One region of the Agrobacterium larrymoorei genome, then DNA from elsewhere that is predicted to be linked to it. Evidence: predicted binding sites of a transcription regulator. Region 1 holds the regulator's gene; the other holds the start of a gene.
The links. The regulator PhoB, encoded in region 1, activates phosphate uptake and scavenging genes when phosphate is short. The targets are predictions, from matches to a motif close to TGTCATNNANCTGTCAT.
Positions count from the first base shown of each region.

Region 2: the regulator PhoB is predicted to act here: its motif matches at 2,238-2,254, upstream of CFBP5473_RS08580 (LTA synthase family protein).

Region 1 is NZ_CP039691.1:2,834,301-2,838,782, reverse strand. Features, by position in the region: gene pstB (phosphate ABC transporter ATP-binding protein PstB) at 1-537, shown strand, start outside; gene phoU (phosphate signaling complex protein PhoU) at 630-1,343, shown strand; gene phoB (phosphate regulon transcriptional regulator PhoB) at 1,475-2,158, shown strand; gene CFBP5473_RS13710 (GcrA family cell cycle regulator) at 4,267-4,482, opposite strand, start outside.
Region 2 is NZ_CP039691.1:1,800,909-1,805,390, reverse strand. Features, by position in the region: gene CFBP5473_RS08585 (DUF1003 domain-containing protein) at 1-170, opposite strand, end outside; gene CFBP5473_RS08580 (LTA synthase family protein) at 252-2,147, opposite strand; gene CFBP5473_RS08575 (NAD+ synthase) at 2,432-4,111, shown strand; gene CFBP5473_RS08570 (TolB family protein) at 4,148-4,482, shown strand, end outside.

The DNA.
Region 1 (4,482 bases):
GATCCGTCCATCGACGTCGTGGAACTTCGCGCCCGCGTCGGCATGGTGTTCCAGAAGCCGAACCCGTTCCCGAAGTCCATCTACGAAAACATCGCCTACGGCCCGCGGATCCACGGTCTCGCCCGCAACAAGGCGGATATGGACCAGATCGTGGAGCAGAGCCTGCAGAAGGCTGGTCTCTGGAACGAAGCCAAGGATCGCCTGCACGAATCCGGCACGGGTCTCTCCGGCGGTCAGCAGCAGCGTCTGTGCATCGCACGCGCCGTTGCCGTTTCGCCGGAAGTCATCCTCATGGACGAGCCCTGCTCGGCACTCGACCCGATTGCGACGGCCAAGGTGGAAGAGCTCATTCACGAGCTTCGCGCCAACTATACCATCGTCATCGTCACGCACTCCATGCAGCAGGCCGCCCGCGTTTCGCAGCGCACGGCCATGTTCCACCTCGGCCACCTGGTGGAAGAGAACGATACGGACAAGATGTTCACCAACCCGGATGACCAGCGCACCCAGGATTACATCATGGGTCGCTTCGGCTGATCAGCCACGAGTGACGTCATCACACCGCGCCAGCCGCTCGAGCCCAGAAGGTGGGCTTGCGGCAAGGCGTTTCGAAACCGGAGAATTCGAACATGACAAATTCCCATATCATGTCAGCCTATGATGAAGAGCTGAAGTTCCTCACCCGCCGTATCGCTGAAATGGGCGGTCTGGCCGAACAGATGTGCGCCGATGCCGTGCGTGCGCTGGTCAATTCCGATGCGGCTCTTGCCCAGAAAGTCATCTCCGACGACACGATCCTCGATCATGCCGAGCGTGAAATCGGCGATAAGGCCATCGTCACCATCGCAAAGCGCCAGCCCATGGCTGCCGACCTTCGCGAAATCATCGGTTCGCTGCGTATCGCAGCCGATCTGGAGCGCGTCGGCGATCTCGGCAAGAACACTGCCAAGCGCGTGATCGCGGTTGCCGGAACCGGCGTTCCGCGCAAGCTCGCCCGTGGCCTAGAGCATCTCTCCGAACTCGCGCTCGTGCAGCTGAAAGAAGTGCTGGATGTCTACTCCACCCGTTCTGCGGAAAAGGCTCAGGCCATCCGCGAGCGCGATGAGGAAATCGACGCCATGTACACCTCGCTCTTCCGCGAGCTCCTGACCTACATGATGGAAGATCCGCGCAACATCACCACCTGCACGCATCTTCTGTTCTGCGCCAAGAACATCGAGCGCGTCGGCGATCACGCCACCAACATCGCCGAAACGATCTACTACATGACGACCGGCAGCCAGCCGGAAGGCGAGCGCCCGAAGGACGATAGCTCCAACACGCTCGGCGCTGTCACGGAATAAGTTTTGCAGCATCGGCTTGGAAAGATCGGGAAGGTCTTCGAAAGGCTCGATGCTTGGATCAACACGCTGGAGCGTCATCATGGGTCCGGGGGGACTGACGCTCCAGAGAAGACTGGCGGAGTTTGAAGCCAATGGTGCCTAAAATTGCAGTTGTCGAAGATGAAGAGGCCCTTAGCGTTCTTCTTCGCTACAATCTGGAATCCGAAGGTTATGACGTCGATACGATCCCGCGCGGCGATGAGGCGGAAATTCGCCTTCAGGAACGCACGCCGGATTTGCTGATCCTCGACTGGATGCTGCCCGGCGTCTCCGGCATCGAGCTTTGCCGCCGTCTGCGCATGCGCCCCGAAACCGAGCGCCTGCCGATCATCATGCTGACCGCCCGCGGCGAAGAAAGCGAACGCGTTCGCGGACTGGCCACCGGCGCGGATGATTATGTGGTCAAGCCCTTCTCCACACCGGAACTCATGGCTCGCGTCAAAGCCATGCTGCGCCGCGCCAAGCCGGAAGTGCTGTCTTCAGTGCTCAAATGCGGCGATATCGAACTGGACCGCGAAACCCACCGCGTCCACCGCAAAAGCCGCGAAGTCCGCCTCGGCCCAACCGAATTCCGCCTCTTGGAATTCCTCATGACCTCGCCGGGCCGCGTTTTCTCCCGCTCGCAACTGCTGGACGGCGTCTGGGGCCACGATATCTACGTCGACGAACGCACCGTAGACGTCCACGTCGGCCGCCTCCGCAAAGCCCTCAACTTCTCCAGCATGCAGGACGTCATCCGCACGGTGCGCGGCGCTGGATATTCGATGGAAGCGTGATTGCGGTCTTTGGCACTCATTCCAACCGCCATCGCCATCCTCGGACGTGACCACTTGCCTTTTGCGAGTTCGCGGTCGAAGCACAACCCCTCACCTGAAAAATCTATGACTTAGCTAAAGCTAAGATCATGATTTTTCTTCCTCTCCCACCCCTTCGACAAGCTCAGGGGGAGAGGTAACCCGCGGCGCCGCTTTTACTGGATCGTAAACGCGAAGATGGGGTAGAAACGGTGCGGTCTTTTCCTCTCCCCCTGTGGGAGAGGATAGAAAACCTCGACTTCGCAAAGCGAAGTCCTAGGTTTTCTTGGTGAGGGGTAACCTCTGCCCACCAACGCACACCCCACCCGCGTCATCCTCGGGTCAAGCCCACCGCTGTCCGGTTTAAATGTGCGGATGTGCGGATGTGCGGATGCGCGGCAAGGCTTTGAATGCATTGCAGTTCCATCCTTGAAATCCGGTTGGGACACGCTTTGACCGCGTTTGCTGCGGGGTGGCGAAAGTGCAGCCCCACTTCCGTCATCCCGGACTTGATCCGGGATCCAGCCAGACCAAGTCTTTGGTCTGAAAGACTTTTTCGACGCGCAGACGCGCGTCTGCTGGACCCCGCATCAAGTGCGGGGTGACGGGTGGGGCAGCTGTTCTCGTTCCAAACTAGCCGCCCAGTTTAAACCGGACAGCAGCTGGCCAAGCCCGAGGATGACGGCAGTGGGTGCCTTAGCCTTGTTGCCGAATTACGGCCGCATCAGCACGCCCAATAGTGACCCGCCCCGTAATGGGACAAATCCCAGCATAAAGAATTTTTCAAAAAAAAAATCCCCCCAACATTTTTCCCCACCCCCAAAACCACCCGTACACTCCCCCTCATCCCGCCGCGGATACACCGCAAGGCGTTGCGGCGAGGCGGGGTCGGTGCTGGGGGTGAGGAGGTTACGCGGCCTCTCCATTCCCAGGGTCGAGCAGCAATCCCCCCGGCGGCAACGGGAGGAGGACATGGCGTCGGTTTCGGACCGGCTGGCGCAGTTCTCCCGATGCCCGACCTGGCCGGATCGACAAGCGGCGGTGCGAACAACGGCTGTCGGGTTTCGATCCATCCGTCAGGATTTCGCCGCCGGGCGTACCGACAGCTCATCGTCTCATGGTCGAACGCGATCATGAAGATAGAAGCGAAAGTCAGGCGGTACACAGGAAGACGCTGCATCTGCCGCGTTCACCCCGAAAAGGTGAACGGACGGATCGTAAGGCAACCATCTGGCCAGCACTCGAAACGTGCTGGCGAGTGGGAGCCTTGCGGAGAACGGATCGGGACTGCGGGCTGTACGAGATGTTCGGCGCCCGCATCCTCGAAGGCAGGTGTGGCTGAACTGGCAGGGCGATGGCGGGCAACCATCATCGCACCCGGATGGGAAGGGTTGGGCCTTGATCAAGTCCGACCGGTTCTCCGGCAAGGTTTTTAACCCTTGCCATCCGGGTTATGCCAGCCGTGGCAAGAGGATTGCGGCTCTGCCGAAAGAGCCGAACGGGGCGCTGAGAGGTGCCACATACTAAACTACCCAACGAGGCAGCTTTCTGCGCCCCGTCCGAAATGCCATGGCCCGAACAAGGCGATGGAGAGAATGAGAAGATCAAGCCACGGGCAGATGCTGCCGCGTGAACGGCGAAGCTTGGCATGAAGCTGGCCGGGATTTTTGACATTTTGTTTGCGAGGGAGAACCCCTCACCAAGAAAACCTAAGATTTCGCCTTGCGAAGATCGAGGTTTTCTATCCTCTCCCACAAGGGGAGAGGAAAAGGCGGCACCGTTTCAACGCCATCAAAAAGAAAACGCCGCAAGGGTGCGGCAGGTTATCTCTCCCCCAGCATCCTGAGCCCGCCGAAGGGGTGGGAGAGAAAGCAATTTCAACACCTTAGCGCCAGCTAAGTGTTAGAAATTGCAAGTGAGGGGTTTCATTTTATCGCGTCCATAGCAAAAATAGGACGCCGGGTCTGATAATAGAACCCAGACCTTTTACCACCCAGATATCCTCTCACCACGAAAACAAAATCCACCACCCACACAACAAAAAGCGGACCGAAGCCCGCTCTCCAAAACTCAAAATGTCGCCAAATCCATCAGGCCTTGCGGCGTTCGCTGACGGGCTGATACGCCATCTTGGCGTGGAACTTGCAGTAGGGCGAAGACTCGGAAGCTTCGCAGCCGCAGAAGTGGAAGTCGTCCTTCAGCGGGTCGCCGACCGGCCACTTGCAGGTGCGTTCGGTCAGTTCCGTCAGCGTCAGGCGGCGGGAGATCGGGATGACGACGTTGGAGGAAGGGCGCGCATATTCGAG
Region 2 (4,482 bases), 1.0 Mb from region 1:
CTATCCGCCAGCCTCTCGCCTACGCTGGCATGTTTGGAAAATGCGGCATTGGTATCCGTGGAGATCAACTGCCTCTGATGGGCGACGTGCAGAATTTTCTTTTCGATTTCGCCAATGTCTCTGGATGAGCGCTTGAAGTGGGACACGATGTAATCGGGAATGGCAGACATGACTTATCTCCGGCGTCGCATAAGCGGAGATAAGCGCACGATACCGCCAAGTTCAAATGAATTCGGCGGTATCGCATTTCTTCAACTGGATGGTTCGCCCTCATGCAGCCAGCTGAAGCCGGGGAAGAAGCGTTCCTTGCCGAACTGGCTACCGAACATCATGTCGAATTGCAGTTGGCGATACTCCGAAAGCGTTGTCGGCAAAGCCGCAGGAGAGATGGACCAGTCCGGCACGGCGGAGCCATCGCGTTCCATCAGCATATGGCGGTCTATGACGGAGAAGGATTTCTGCACGTTGCCGAGCACGCCCGTATAGAAGGGGTCATCGAAGCCTGCGGTTTTCAGCACATGGTAGGGCAGAAGCGCAGGGCTGATGGTGCCGATTCGGTTCTGCAACCCCGTTCTGGACGACCAGACGACGAGCGGCGTTTCATGCTCCTGCTTCATCGTCGTCAGCGGCGCGCGGCGCGTTGCGACCATGCCCGGCATATAGCCGCTTTCGACATAGGTTGCCCCAAGCGGCGGCAGGTGATCGCCAAAGAGAACGATCACGGTTTCCCGCTCGCGGTTCTTTGCCCAGTCGATCAGGCGGGCGAAACTCTCATCCGCCTCGGTCACGCCTTGCGCGTAAGTTGCCAGCGCATCGCGGGCATGATCGGAAAGGTCGCCGCGGACTGAGATGCTGTTTTCTGTGTAGCGGTTCGGCTCATAGGGTCCGTGTCCCTGCAGGGTGACGGCAAAGAGGAACTGCGGCTTTTCCGCTGCATCCACCGTCTGGATGATTTCGTTGGTCAGCGACGCATCCGAGGCGAAGGTGCCGCGCTTTTCCATGGGCGGCATGTTTTCTTCCGAGCGGAATTCCTCGAAGCCGAAATGCTTATAGACTTCCTTGCGATTCCAGAACCACTCCTGAAACGGATGCATGGCAATGGCGGAGTAACCTTCGCCACGAAAGAATGTGGCCAAGGAAGGTACCGGTCTGCGGATATATTGCTGATAGGGGATGCTGCCATAGGGCAGGAAAGCATTGCTGAAACCGGTTAGCGCTTCGAATTCCACATTGGCCGTCATGCCGCCGAACTCCGGCGAAAAAACGTGGCCGGACTGCTTGCTGCGGATCGTAGGCATCGGATCACGCGACAGGGAGACAGTCTTGAGGCGCGTTGGATCCCACAGCGACTCGCTCATGATCATGATCACATCCGGCAGTTTGCTGTGGTTCACGGCATAGGCCGATCCATCGGATGAGATGTCCGTGATGGCGTTCTCGCCGTAACCTTCCGGCGCGCTTACGTTTGCCATCGGAATGTTGAAGGCAAAGGCCATGATGAAGCCGTTGTGGCGATAATTTTCCTTCTGATCCCACATCATCGGAATGATGTTCAGCCGGTCCCTGACCCAGGAATAATGCGAATATTCCATCAGCGAACCGAGACCCGCCAGCAGCGGAACCGCCAGCGCCACCCGCCACACGCGCGAGCCCGTGGACATGATCGGCGCATGCTGGCGGCAGAAACGCCACAGCCAAACAGCGCCAACAGTTGCCGCAACGAGAACCAGCGAAAGCAGCAGGGCCGTGAAGGGCTGCGCCTTCAACATGGCCGGAAGCAGCTGGATGATCTGGCGGCCGAACAGCAGATCGGACGGATAAAGCGGATCCGACAGATAAAGCTGCTTCTGGCTGGAGATGAATGCAGGCATTATCAACAGCGGAACGGCAAGCAGAAGCGACTGATAATAACGCCCGAAGAGCGCATCGAGCGCCATCAGCCCCAGCACGAGGGCGGCGATGGTCGTCAGGCCCGGACGGGTGGGCGAGGTCAGGAAAGCGCCGACATCATGCAGCGTGCCGCGCGCAATCCATTCCATGCAGACGATGAGCAGTATGGCGGCCAGAGTGAGGTTGACGAAGGGATAAAGATCATTCGCAAGCTGGTTGGGGGACCATGTCCACGGTTTTGAAAGGACGAGCTTCATCCTTTCGGCAACCGTTGTTTTGGGCACCGAATTCGTCACTGTATTACTCCGGCAGTCTGGGAACGGGCGGTGAATCGCCTGTCATGAATGTGTCATCTAACTGTCACATAAGCGCGGTGAACGCGACATGAACTAGGCAAAATTCACAAGCCTTCACGATAACCATCGCGTGAGCGGCATAATCGCCATTGGCTTGTTCGAAATTTTCTTGACTAGACGTTGTTTCAGAACAGTTTTTGTCCTGCGCGTTGCGCAGCGTGGCGCGGCGCTATAATGAGGAAGGCATGAGCACAGCAGACACCATTCCCCAGATCTTGCGGATTGCCATTGGGCAATTCAACCCAACCGTTGGCGATGTTGCAGGCAACCTTGCCAAGGCGCGAGAGGCGAGAGCGGACGCGGCATCTCAGGGTGCCGATCTGCTTCTTCTGACCGAACTTTTCATCTCCGGCTACCCGCCGGAAGATCTGGTTCTGAAACCCGCTTTCCTCAAATCCTGCCTGAAAGCGGTCGAGGATCTGGCCGCCGACACGGTGGATGGCGGGCCGGGCGTAATCATCGGGTTCCCGCGACAGGGAGAGGTGGGGCGTCACAACTCGGTGGCTTTGCTGGATGGCGGCAAGATCATCGCGCTGCGCGATAAGGTGGATCTGCCAAATTACGGCGAGTTCGATGAGAAGCGTGTTTTCAGCGAAGGCTCCATCTCAGGCCCCTATAATTTCAGGGGTGTTCGCATCGGTATTCCGATCTGCGAAGAAATCTGGAACGATCTCGGCGTGTGCGAGACGCTTGCCGAAGCCGGTGCCGAAATGCTGCTGGTGCCGAATGGTTCGCCCTACTATCGCGGCAAGGTCGATGTTCGCCATCAGGTAGCTCTGCGTCAGGTGATCGAAAGCGGACTGCCACTGATTTTCGCAAACCAGCTTGGCGGGCAGGATGAGCTCGTCTTCGATGGCGCAAGCTTCGGCTTCAATGCGGACAAGACATTGGCTTTCCAGATGAGCCAGTTCGAACCGACGCTGGCCGTGACCGACTGGAAACGCACAGAGCGCGGATGGCACTGCGCGCAAGGCCCGGTTTCGCACATACCGGAAGGGGAAGAGGCCGATTATCGCGCCTGCGTTCTGGGTTTCCGCGATTACGTCAACAAAAACGGCTTCAAGAGCGTTGTGCTCGGTCTTTCCGGCGGTATCGATTCGGCCATCTGCGCTGCGATTGCGGTGGATGCGCTGGGCGAGGAGCGTGTGCGCTGCATCATGCTGCCGTATCGCTATACTTCGGAGGAATCGCTGAAAGACGCGGCAGATTGCGCCAAGGCGCTGGGTTGCCGCTACGATATCGTGCCGATTGCCGAACCCGTGGACGGTTTCATGTCAGCGCTGGCCGATCTGTTCGAGGGGACGGAAGAAGGCATCACCGAGGAAAATCTTCAGAGCCGCGCGCGCGGCACGATCCTCATGGCCGTTTCCAACAAGTTCGGCTCCATGGTGGTTACGACCGGCAACAAGTCCGAGATGTCGGTAGGTTACGCCACGCTTTATGGCGACATGAATGGCGGCTTCAATCCGATCAAAGACCTCTACAAGATGCAGGTCTACGCCATTTCCAGATGGCGCAACGCGCATGTGCCGCCGGATACTTTGGGACCTTCCGGTGAGGTCATTCCCGAAAACATCCTCTCCAAGGCACCTTCGGCAGAACTGCGTCCGAACCAGACCGACCAGGATTCGCTACCGCCTTATCCGGTGCTGGACGATATTCTGGAATGCCTCGTGGAGCAGGAAATGTCGGTGGATGAGATCGTTGCCCGCGGCCACGATGTCGCGACGGTCCACCGTATCGAGCATCTGCTTTATCTTGCGGAATACAAGCGCCGCCAGTCCGCGCCGGGCGTGAAGATCACCAAGAAGAATTTCGGTCGCGACCGGCGCTACCCGATCACCAATCGCTTCCGCGACAGGTGATCGCGGGTATTCGACTGGCGTGTGCAGGGAGGAAGAATGCGCAGTTCCATCGAGATCTATGACATCCGCACGCGCCAGAACCGGGTCGTTTGGCAAACGAGTGCACTGTTCGAAGCGCCCAATTGGTCGCCGGATGGGCGATATCTGTTGTTGAACAGCGGTGGCCTGCTTTATCGGCTGTCGCTGGATGGAGACACGAAAGCCGAGAAAGTCGATACCGGCTTTGCGACCGAGTGCAACAATGATCACGGTATTTCGCCGGATGGTTCGCTCTATGCGATTTCGGATAAGGTTGAGTTCGGCAAAAGCGCGATTTATCTTCTGCCGTCGTCCGGCGGCGCTCCACGATTGATGACGAAAAACCTGCCATC